DNA from 2 places in the Shewanella sp. ISTPL2 genome. Region 1 is predicted to be linked to the other one. Evidence: predicted binding sites of a transcription regulator. Region 1 holds the regulator's gene; the other holds the start of a gene.
What was found. Region 1 encodes MetJ, which represses methionine synthesis genes. Its sites were predicted from a motif close to TAGACGTCTAGACGTCTA; they were not measured.

Region 1 (5,851 bases):
GATGCGCGGCTAATAGGGCTTGTACTTTAGCGCGGGATTCTTGTACCCGAATTTGCGGCACAGCGGCTTCATCGGCCACTAAAATTGAACAGGCATCCACATGGCTTGCCGCCACGCCAGATTCGCGCAGTAGCGCCGCCATTAAACGTGCCGACCAACGTTCGCCAAAGCTCACCACATGGTTGATTTGGTATTCATTGCGCTCGTCTAAGGACAACAGGCTGATGAGTTGCGCTTTATCAGTGGCCAAACGCTCACGCAGATCGCGGGCTTGTTCATTCGACAACAACTGCTCAATCAACCCCTGTTGGTAACTGATCAGCACTTGTAATTCTTCTTGCCATAGCTGACCCGCATCACGCAGCGCTAATAATTTATACAGGAAATTCGTGCTTTTACCCGCCGCAGAGACCACCACGAGATCATCACTATGACCGTGGGTTAACAGGATATGGGCGACTCGGCGATAACAATCGGCATCCGCTAAACTGGAGCCACCAAATTTATGTAAGTGACAACGTGCCATCTATTATTCCTCTACTGACAAGCCGCAACGGCGGCTAATCCTGCTTGAATATCTGCAACTAAATCGGCGGCATCTTCAATACCCACCGATAGACGCAATAGGGTGTCCTTAATACCAGCCTCGAAGCGCGCTTGCGGCTCCATGGCTCTGTGGGTCATAGTGGCAGGCACTGCCACTAAACTTTCGACACCACCTAAACTTTCCGCCACGCTAAATAAGCTGAGTGCACCTAAAAAGGCCACCACTTCGGCCTCGCCGCCTTTGAGCTCAAAGCTCAGCATAGCGCCAAAGCCCTGTTGTTGCTTGGCCGCAATGGCGTGACCTGGGTGATCCGCAAGACCGGGGTAATAAACTTTGCTCACCACAGGGCTTTGCGTTAATACCTCAATAATACGCTGGGCATTGGTTTGATGCTCGCGAATACGCACAGCTAAGGTACGCAGGCCTCGCAGGGTCAGATAACTGTCGAAGGCCGACCCCGTTAAGCCTAGAGTGTTCGACCACCAATGTAAGCTTTCGCCGATTTGCGCGTCTTTGGCGACCACAGCGCCGCCGACCACATCGCTGTGACCATTGATATATTTAGTGGTGGAGTGGATAACGATATCCGCGCCTAACAATAGGGGTTGTTGCAATATCGGCGATAAAAAGGTGTTATCGACCACCACTAGCGCGCCGACCTCATGGCTCGCCTTAGCAATGGCTTCGATATCCACCACACGCAATAACGGGTTCGATGGGGTTTCGAGCCACACCATCTTAGGATTCTGCGCAATGGCGGCGGCTAACGCTTGGCTGTCGGTTTGGTCGACCACAATCAGCTTAAACTGGCCTTTCTTCGCCAAGTTGGTAAATAAACGGTAGGAACCACCATAGCAATCATGGGGCACAACTAATAAGTCATCGGGGCCGAGCAAAGTGGTCACTAAGGTGATGGCCGCCATGCCAGTGCAGGTCACTATGCCAGTGGCACCCTTTTCTAATTGCGCTAATGCTTCACCTAAAATGCAGCGCGTTGGGTTGCCTGAACGACTGTAATCGAATTCGCGGGGATTTTTATGACCATCGAAGGCGTAATTAGTCGACAAATAAATCGGTGGCACAACTGCGCCATATTGAGTATCGCTTTCGATACCCTGACGCACTGCCAGTGTGGCTAATTGACGCTCTGCCATGGGTGGACTCCTAAATTCGATAGACTGATAGAGATGTCTGGACGTCTAAATGTACCTAAGCCCAACGCCATCGTCAATAGGCGTTAAGACGTTTAGACGTCTGAACATAAAGAAATCTGTTTGCAATCACAAAGAAATAGTAGCAATAATTTGACTGTTCTTTGTAAGGGTTTAAAATCTGCCCCGAATTTAGCGTTATAACAGGTGAGTCAATGACTGAATGGAATGGGGAATACATCAGCCCCTATGCTGAACATGGCAAGAAGAATGAACAAGTAAAAAAAATTACTGTGTCTATTCCGCTCAAAGTGCTTAAGGTCCTCACGGACGAACGTACTCGTCGTCAGGTCAATAATTTGCGTCACGCCACCAACAGCGAGCTGTTGTGTGAGGCATTTTTGCACGCCTACACTGGCCAGCCATTGCCCAACGATGAAGATCTGTCAAAAGATAACCCAGACAGCATTCCCGCAGAAGCCAAGTTGTTGATGGATCAAATGGGAATCGAGTGGGAAGACATGGAATAGCGACTCGTCGCTTTCAAAGTCATATCACAGTGCTCATCAATAGGGATCGTTAACGATCCCTTTTTGTTTATACCCAAGCGACTTCAAACTTTAAATTTCACTATCTTGAGGTGGTTTGGGATATAGGAAATCCTATGTTTTCTATGATAGATCCACAGACACTCGCCTTAGCCTCGCTGGTCGTGTTTCTGGGCGCATTAACCCAAAGTCTGATTGGGTTTGGGCTTGCGGTTGTCGCCAGTCCTTTGCTGTATATCGTCGATCCACAACTTGTACCTGCGCCTGTTATTGCTATGGGTTTCTCCATCGCCCTGCTGACCTTAGTGCGTGAGCGCGGCCACTTAGAATTCAATGGCTTGCAATATGCGCTCCTAGGTCGCGTGCCCGGCGGTTTTATCGGCGCGAGTTTATTACTGTTTGCGCCTCAACCCATACTCGGTTTATCCATCGCCGCCATTGTGACTGTCGCAGTGATCCTCAGCCTGTATAAATTCAGCCTGCCAGTGAATAAGAAAACCCTCTTCGGTGCGGGCGTGGTTTCAGGGATCTTCGGCAATATCGCCGCGATTGGTGGCCCGCCGATGGCGATTTTGTTGGCAGGCAAAGATGCCTCGCAGTTTCGCGCTGCCCTGTCGGCCTTCTTCATTTTTAGCTCCATGATTGCATTGATCATTTTAGCGATCACTGGCTTATTAGAATTAAAACATCTGTGGCTGTCGTTGATGCTGCTCCCCTCAGTGATTTTAGGTTACTTAGTCGCAGGGCGATTAGTGGGCCGTGTCGATAAAGAGAAGACAAAGATGGCGACGTTAGTCCTGTGCAGTATCAGCGCCTTAGTGCTAACGGTGAAGTCAGTTATCGAACTCTTACCCCAATAAGCGTCCCGCTTGTACTGGCAAACCTTCTCAAAATTCAAACAATAAAAAAGCACTGACATTGCCAGTGCTTTTTCTTTATCTATCAATATGTAAAGTCAGCTTACACTCAGCTTAAATAGCTTTGCCCTGCGTACACAATAAAGTGTCTTAAGGCGAGTACGCCCGTTAAGCTCGCACAAGCCACCATGATCATCGCGCCCTTAGTGTGGCGAGTCGCGGCGGGTAGCAGCATAAACAGCAATGGAATACCAAAACCTATACCGACAACGCCTATCCAGAACACGCTTGCCCATAACCCAGACGTTAACGATGCTAAGGCCGCAGCCGCCGCGCCGCCCTTGAAGTACAAGGCGCAGAACAACATGAACAGGAACAGAATTTCAATCGCCATCACAGGCAATTCTAAACCGTGCATCTTCACTAAAGTTTTGTCGTGGCTGTCAGTCTTAAACATCAGCAACGCCAGTACCGCATTTGCCGCAGCGCCCGCCGATAGACCTGACACTAAAAACAGCGCAGGCAGTACCGCAGTGTTGAGCATAGGATAGGCATTCATCGCCGAAATTAAGAAGCCAGTGTAAGCCCCTACGCCAATAGCGAGGACAAACAACAATACTTCAATCAGCTTTCGAAATGGCATAAGTAACTTAGCGATAGGTGTTAGGAAACCCAAACCCCATTTTGGTAAGTCATCCCGCAGCACAATAATGGCGTATGCAAAGGCCAAGGGAGAATACGCCAGCAGCGCCAGCACCCCGATTGCCATCACAGACTGGAAGTTATAGTGAATTAAGATCAACCAAAAGTGGAATGGTTTGGTTAAGTCAAACACTAAACAAGCTAGACCTAAGCTAATTGCTACAGGCCCAATAATGGCTGCCGCCTTAAGAATGCTGCTTTCAGCTCCCGCGCTGAGTTCCTTATTCGCCCAGCGCAAACCAATGCCAATCAGTAAACTGCCCGCGGATAAACCCGCCATAAACAGGTAAACGGCGATGACCCAGTGCCAAGTGACAGGATCATATTGCGCCATGTCGCCCCAAGTATTGTTCATAATCAAATCCCCCCTCTTTTGGTAGGAACGCGATATACCCTAGGTTTTGTACCCAAATGGGTTTTATCTTGGTAAGTGATTTTAGTGTTGAGCATGATGGCCACTTCACTGCTTGGATCATTAGCATCACCAAACACTAAGGCATCGGTTGGACACACAGTCACGCACGCTGGCTCTTCACCCCGAGCTAAACGACTGTCTTTACAGAAGTTACACTTATCCGCCGCCTTGGTTTCTGGGTTCATAAAGCGCACTTTATAAGGGCACGCTGCCACACAGTACATACAGCCGACACACTTCTCGGTATGGATAGAGATAATGCCGTCTTCACCCACATAGGCCGCGCCTGTTGGGCACACCTTAACGCAGGGTGCATCTTCACATTGCTGGCAAGATACCCTGTGATATTTGAAATGCAGATTGGGCATCTCACCAAAGGGGCCTTCCACACGCACTTGCAGACGAGTTACGCCTTCGGGTACGCAATTTTCACTGCGACACGCCACGTTACAAGCTTGGCAGCCGATGCACTTATTCTCGTCGTGCACCATTACATATCGTTTATTCATTTAAGCCTCCGATTAGCGCTTTGCCAGCGTGACGCCCGTGGTGTGCACTGTCATGCCACACACAGGAGCAGTAACGTGCGGTAGTAAGTTACCGCAGTGGATACCTTTGCCCGTTGCTCTGACCAACTCTTTGTTTTTAGAACCAAAGCCCATGTAAGCAAACACAGTATCTTGGCGAATACCCGGCGTGACTAAGGCATGGCCTTCTTCTGTGCCTACACTGCTGGTGAGGCGGATTGGGTCGCCATTGCTGATCCCTAATTTGCCCGCAGTGACGGGGTGAACCCACACAGCGTTATCCGACATCAGGTTAGCGAGTATAGGTACATTGTGGGTTGCACCATTGGTGTGCACCGCCACTTTTCCTTGGATAAAGTACAGCTCATCTGCTTTTTTAAGATTCACTTCGCGGAACTTGATCACCCCACGGCCTGGTGCCATGGCTTCCACTTTCGCGGAAGTGAGTTCAATTTTGCCACTCGGGGTTTTAAAGGTCAGTGCGCTGGCGTAAGTGCCGTCTTCATCGGCAGGTCGCGCATTGGGGTATGCCTTAATAAACTCGGCAACCATCTTAGGCTCGCACAACATAATTGGCTTACCGAAGCTCACAAAACCTTCGTCTTTGATCCGGCGCAGCAGGTCAGTGTCGCGGTTCACCTGCAGCATTTGCAGGGTTTCCATGTTTTCCCATGGATAGAACTCGCCAAGGCCCATAGCCACACCCACATCCTTAAAGATCTGCCAAGAAGGCTTAGTATCACCTAAGGTTTCAACGACCCGTTGGCGCACATAATAGGCCGGATTTTTACCTGACTTATCAGCAATTTCTTCATCACGTTCAAGATAAGTCGACTCAGGTAAAATCACGTCAGCATAGGCGGCGGTTTCGCTGATATACACATCACACACGGCGATAAAGTCGAGCTTTTTCATCGCTTCAACAACGCGTGCTCTGTCTGTCATGGTTTGCATTGGGTTAGTGCGTGACATCACCCAGCCGTGTAACTGGTAGGGCACTGCGCTTAAGGTGGCATCGAGAATGGTTTGGTAAACGCCGCCCGATGTCCACATCATGGCGTACTGTTCTTCCACCTGATCGATACGTTTCGCTGCTGGTTTTGG
Region 2 (5,851 bases), 650 kb from region 1:
TACAGGTCATGTAGAAGCTGATGCGCCCTTGACGCTGGGCGCCAAGCATACGTTCATCAAGTACCCGAGTGAATACACAGGTATCGTAAATTTTAGTGGCTAAGGTTTCATCTATCACAGGCAAAACCGCGGTTTCATAAGTGGTGCCGTCGGCTTGTAGAATTCGAAGGATAGGAATGTGTAGCGATGCCTTATCCAAGAAGCCGACACGGTGCACTGTATCAGTGTTGAGTGTTGCTTTGCTCATATTGTGCTCTTGTTATCTCATTACGCATCAAAGCGTTTTGATGCGTCTGTTTATACGAATATGCCCGACGAACATTACGTTAACGTAAACTACCTATCAACCATTGGCATAGCTCAAACCACAAGTTATCCCTGCCACGCATGTATATATTGCTTTACAAGCCTAACGCACGTCCGCATTCACCGCAGGGATCAGGCAAATCACAGTGCGATTGCCAATAGGCACTTTGGCATTAGGGAACACGACAGACTCAAACTCATGTTCCACTTTAATTTCTTGCCCACCTTCCCGCGCTAAAACAAAGCCCTTCGGGAAAGATCTGAAGTTTTCGACATCAGTTGCGAAGGTAAATTCAAAATCATCGAAATGTTTATTGATGACGCGGCACACTTGGTACAAGTTAACCTTATCGGCATCAAATGCATCCAGCTCCAACGGCTTAGCGGTGATCAAGCGCATGAACATTTCATGGGTCGCGATAAAACGCGTCATGTCGTTCTGCCCCATGGGATACACTTTGCCAAGCTCAATGGTAAAGGCATCGGCACCGTAGCGTTCAGAGGAAAAATAACTGAAGGTCGTGGTCGGTTCGTGGTGGAAAAGTACTGTATCGACGCCGCTTGCGGCTAAAAACATAATTTGCTCGCCGCTAAAGGCGCGCCCTGGACGGTAGGGATAGATAGCGAACTTTTCATGCTTCGAGGCGCGCATCGCCGTGTGCAAATCATAATGGATGCGCTGACGTCCATCGGCAACCGTAGTATAAAAACGATCGACATAGGCTTCGAGTTTTTTTGCGCGTACTCGCTCAGGGTTCACTAACCCTGGTGGATTGGAATGCTCACCACTAAAGAGACGATTCATGTTTTCGTCAATAATCCGCGTGCCGTTATTAATCGCTAATGGGTTACCAATGAGAAATAAAGTGCGCTGCTTTGCGATGATCTTTTGCTGTAGAAGTTGTTTAATTAAGCTATTGCAGAGTTCAATGGGCGCGGTCTCGTTACCGTGAACACCGCAGGAAAGCACAATATCTTTTCCTTCATTCTGTATTGGTTCGAAAACAATAACACCGGTATCCCACACTTCCACTTGAGTATGATCGCCTAAGTTAAATGAAAATTCGCCATCGAACTGTTCAGGATGGGCTAAGGTGAGCGCTAAAAAATCCTTTGAATCTAACAGAGCTTGTAACACAGAATTCTCCTTATAATGGTGTGTAACAGTATTGGCGCAATAACATAAGTGCTGGCAGTAAATAACCTCTTAAGCATTTTTCTCACCGCGGTTAGTCTCACTCGCACCTAAAAAACGGCTTCAATACTAACACATGTTTTTAGTGCTGTTCTCAGACATTTATTGCCGTAGGACCCAGTTTTAAGCGGAATGACATTCAACTAAGCTGATTGTTAAATTCTCAGGACATTCCCTAAGAATTTCCCATGATAAATATTCCAACTTGAGGCTTGCTTTTGCACTCAAGTTTTATCACAATCCTTAGCCATCTAGACTTCTATTGGATTTAATTATGGCGTTAGCAACCTTTGGTGCCGGCTGTTTCTGGGGCGTAGAGTATTTTTTTAGACAAGTGAACGGCGTATCCAATGCCACCTGCGGCTATATGGGCGGCAATAATGCGGCGACGAGCTATGAAGAAGTCAAAAAAGGCAAAACGGGCCATGCCGAAGTGGTGCAAGTGGAATTCGATCCCGCCCTTGTCAGTTATGAAGACTTGCTCGATGTATTTTGGAAAAACCATAATCCTACGAGTCTGAACATGCAAGGCGGAGATATTGGCACTCAATATCGCAGCACTATTTTCTTCCACGACCGTGAGCAAAAAGCGGCCGCAGAAGCCTCAAAGTTAGCTTTTGCCCGCTCGGGCCGTTGGGGATTACGCCATATCGTCACTGAAATAGTGCCACTTCAACAGTTCCATGTGGCTGAGGAATATCATCAAAATTACATCGATAAGAATAACTTACCGAGTTGTCATATCGAGTACTAAATACGGTCAAATCAGTATTAGATTAACTATTCACAGCTGAATTAGACACAAACAAAAATGCACTCAAATCTGAGTGCGTTTTTTATTTTGAGACGTTAGCTAAACCTACTACTGCATTAAGCGTTTAGCGCCTTATCAATTAATGCCTGCGCATCTTTGATGATTTCAGCTAAATGCTGCTCACTGATAAAACTTTCGCCGTAGATCTTAAATAACGCTTCAGTGCCCGATGGACGCGCCGCAAACCAACCATTCGCCGTAGTCACTTTGATGCCGCCAATCGCCGCATTATTGCCCGGCGCATGGGTTAACACGTTTTCGATTTTCTCACCTGCAAGCACAGTGGCATTTAAGGTATCAGCATTGAGCAAAGCAAACTTGGCTTTGTTTTCAAGACTGATTGGGCTATCGATACGCTTATAGAAACTTTGGCCAAATTGTTTTACTAACTCTTGGTGACGCTGACCTGGGGTTTTACCTGTCACTGCAAGAATTTCTGCGGCAAGTAACCCTAAAATGAAGCCGTCTTTATCTGTGCACCATGTGCTGCCATCACGGCGTAAAAATGCCGCGCCAGCACTCTCTTCACCGCCAAAGGCGATTGTGGCTTCGGCTAAACCGTCAACAAACCACTTAAAGCCCACTGGCACTTCGAGTAACGTTTTGCCGTGGAAAGCACAGATTTTATCGATAAGCGCACTCGATACTAAGGTTTTACCTATGGCTAAGGTATCGCTCCAATCTGGTCTGTGTGTCAGTAAATAATCAATAGCGACCGCAAGATAATGATTCGGATCCATCAAACCCGTACCAGGGCAAACTATGCCGTGACGGTCATAATCGGGATCATTACCAAGGCATAAATCAAAGGATTCTTTATGGGCGAGTAACCCGGCCATCGCGTAGGGAGATGAGCAATCCATGCGGATTTTGCCGTCTTTATCCAGCGGCATAAAGCTAAAGCTTGGATCAACCTTATCATTGACTAAGGTGATATCGAGCCCATAACGCGCGGCAATCGGTGCCCAGTAGAAAATCCCTGAACCACCGAGCGGGTCAACGCCGATACGCAGCTTAGCGTTAGCAATCGCCTGCATGTCGATAACATTTTCTAAATCAGCCACATAGGGCGTGATCAAATCAATGGCGTTGACATAGCCTGATGCCAGCGCTTCGGCATACGCTAATTTTTGCACGCCAGCTAACGCTTGGCGCAAGTAATCATTGGCCCGCGATTCAATCCAAGCAGTAATATTACCTTCGGCCGGTCCGCCATGAGGTGGATTGTATTTGATCCCGCCATCTTGAGGCGGATTGTGTGAAGGCGTGATAATCAAACCATCAGAAAGAGACGCACCTGTGATATTTGCTTCGCGATTGGCGCAAATCACCCCATGGGACACCACTGGTGTAGGCGTAAATCCATCGTTCTGTTGGATTTTCACTGTGACTTTATTTGCCGCAAGCACTTCAATGGCCGATAAATAAGCGGCGTAGGATAACGCATGGGTGTCAATCCCAAGGATCAGCGGCCCATTGATATTCACCGATTGGCGATAATCCACCACAGCTTGGGTAATCGCCCAAATGTGTTGTTGGTTAAAACTGCCATTGAAGGCGCAGCCTCTGTGCCCAGAAGTGCCAAAGGTGACGCGTTGTTGTACGTCATCCATATTTGGCGTGATGCTGTAATAATGGCTCATCAGTTTTGGAATATTGACCAGATCCGTCTGATTAGCGATTTGTCCTGCCCTTTGATGTATTGCCACCTATGGCTCTCCTGCACTCAATTACAATTAGAAAAAGTAGAAAAATGTCGTACTAACTTGGCTCACCCGCGGATTAAACGCGCTCGGCGATGCCCGCAGCTACTGTCGCATCACAACCAAATTGCACTAAAACTTCCGATAAAATAGTGCGTTTCTTGGCGGTATTGTTGTTACTCGTTACCCAGAAACCACTTGTACCAATTTCTTTTGGGTTAGCCGAAGCACTCGCTTCGAGCAGTTGCTCCTTAGAGCGAGCAAAATACAAACGATCGCGCCCTTGGATCTGCAAAATTTGTGAGAATTGCTCTGGGGCTAATTGATACAAACTTTCGAGCAAAAACAGAAAACGACCTACTGCGCCTTTTTGCTGCGATAACTGATGTTCATCGACTAAGCGACTAAAATCATTCACTGCTGGCACTGTTTGCGCCGCGATAGGCTGAATAGGTTCAGCTTCAAGGCTCGGTTGGCTAATCGCCAAAGGCTGGGGTTGTTCGACCGCATCGACGGACAGGCCGAGTAATCGACGAAGAATGTCAGAGGCGCTCTCACCAATACGTTCTGTTTTGCTGGCAATATGACGATAGAGCTCTTCATCTACTTCGATATATTTCATAACCTTAATTATCCTTTGTTATTCGACAGGCTTAACCGAAAAAAGTTTACCACAGCGATCGGGGCAGATCATTGCGATCTGTTACCAGTGTATCTATCTCTATCAATCTGATAAAGCGCCATTATTCTAAAAGTGCGGGAAATAGCACAGCAAACTAGCAGTTAATCGACAATTGCCGAAAAAGCACACAAGTTACTGGCCGCCCCCACTATAGAAATGGCAACTGACTTGTCAAGCCAACGGCATTAAGGGCACAATTCGCGTCACGCTAAGCTAAAAATCTCCAACAGGAATCACCATGAACTTTGTTTCCACAGGCCAAGGACCCGCAGTGCTCTTGATCCACGGCTTGTTCGGTAATCTAGATAACCTCAAAGGTCTAGGGCAAGTATTAGAAAATCAGTATCAAGTTATTCGTGTCGATGTGCCCAATCATGGTTTAAGTGAGCATTGGGATCAAATGGACTACCCTCGTCTGGCCACTGCAATGATCAGCTTGCTCGACGAACTGGCTATTGAACGCGCCCATATTGTGGGTCACTCCATGGGGGGTAAAATCGCCATGGCGACGGCGTTAGCCTTTCCAGAGCGCATTATCAGTATGGTGGCAGCCGATATCGCCCCCGTCGCCTATGAGCCAAGACACGACACAGTGTTTGCGGCATTAGAAAGCCTGCCCTTAGAAGGCCATACCGACAGACGCTTTGCCCTAAACCATTTAATTGACAATGGTATTGACGAAGCAACGGCACAATTTTTACTCAAAAATCTACAACGCACGGATACTGGCTTTCGTTGGAAAATGAACTTAAGTGGCCTAAAGGCTTGTTATCCTAATATTATTGGCTGGCAAAATCAGACACTAAATCCAGTACAAAGCTATGCTGGACCAAGTCTGTTTATTCGCGGCGGCGACTCAAATTATGTCACTAGCGAGCACAGAAGCGCTATCATGGCGCAATTCCCCGCGGCACAGGCAAAAACACTTGAAGGATGTGGTCATTGGTTGCATGCGCAAAAACCCGTCATTTTTAACCGGATCGTGTCTGAATTTATTGACAAACATTCAATGTAAATCAGCAGCAAACTCGACCGAAAGCATATGGCAGCCGCCATCTTGTTGTGATATATTCGCGCCTCTTTTGGCCTTAGAACACTCTCAAGGACTAAGAAAGTATGTTATCTCAGTACATGGAACAAATTGAAACCAT

Region 2: a site for MetJ is predicted at 1,746-1,763, ahead of msrA (peptide-methionine (S)-S-oxide reductase MsrA). Genes of this name have one in related genera too.

The regions. Positions count from the first base shown of each region.
Region 1 is NZ_JAAPAV010000001.1:959,413-965,263, reverse strand. It holds gene HUB64_RS04360 (bifunctional aspartate kinase/homoserine dehydrogenase II) at 1-526, opposite strand, end outside; gene metB (cystathionine gamma-synthase) at 538-1,701, opposite strand; gene metJ (met regulon transcriptional regulator MetJ) at 1,914-2,228, shown strand; gene HUB64_RS04345 (sulfite exporter TauE/SafE family protein) at 2,363-3,106, shown strand; gene nrfD (NrfD/PsrC family molybdoenzyme membrane anchor subunit) at 3,213-4,160, opposite strand; gene HUB64_RS04335 (4Fe-4S dicluster domain-containing protein) at 4,163-4,729, opposite strand; gene phsA (thiosulfate reductase PhsA) at 4,742-5,851, opposite strand, start outside.
Region 2 is NZ_JAAPAV010000001.1:1,610,283-1,616,133, reverse strand. It holds gene HUB64_RS07250 (thiamine pyrophosphate-dependent dehydrogenase E1 component subunit alpha) at 1-247, opposite strand, end outside; gene astE (succinylglutamate desuccinylase) at 410-1,444, opposite strand; gene msrA (peptide-methionine (S)-S-oxide reductase MsrA) at 1,776-2,255, shown strand; gene pgm (phosphoglucomutase (alpha-D-glucose-1,6-bisphosphate-dependent)) at 2,372-4,024, opposite strand; gene seqA (replication initiation negative regulator SeqA) at 4,098-4,640, opposite strand; gene HUB64_RS07225 (alpha/beta fold hydrolase) at 4,939-5,715, shown strand; gene HUB64_RS07220 (DUF2788 domain-containing protein) at 5,817-5,851, shown strand, end outside.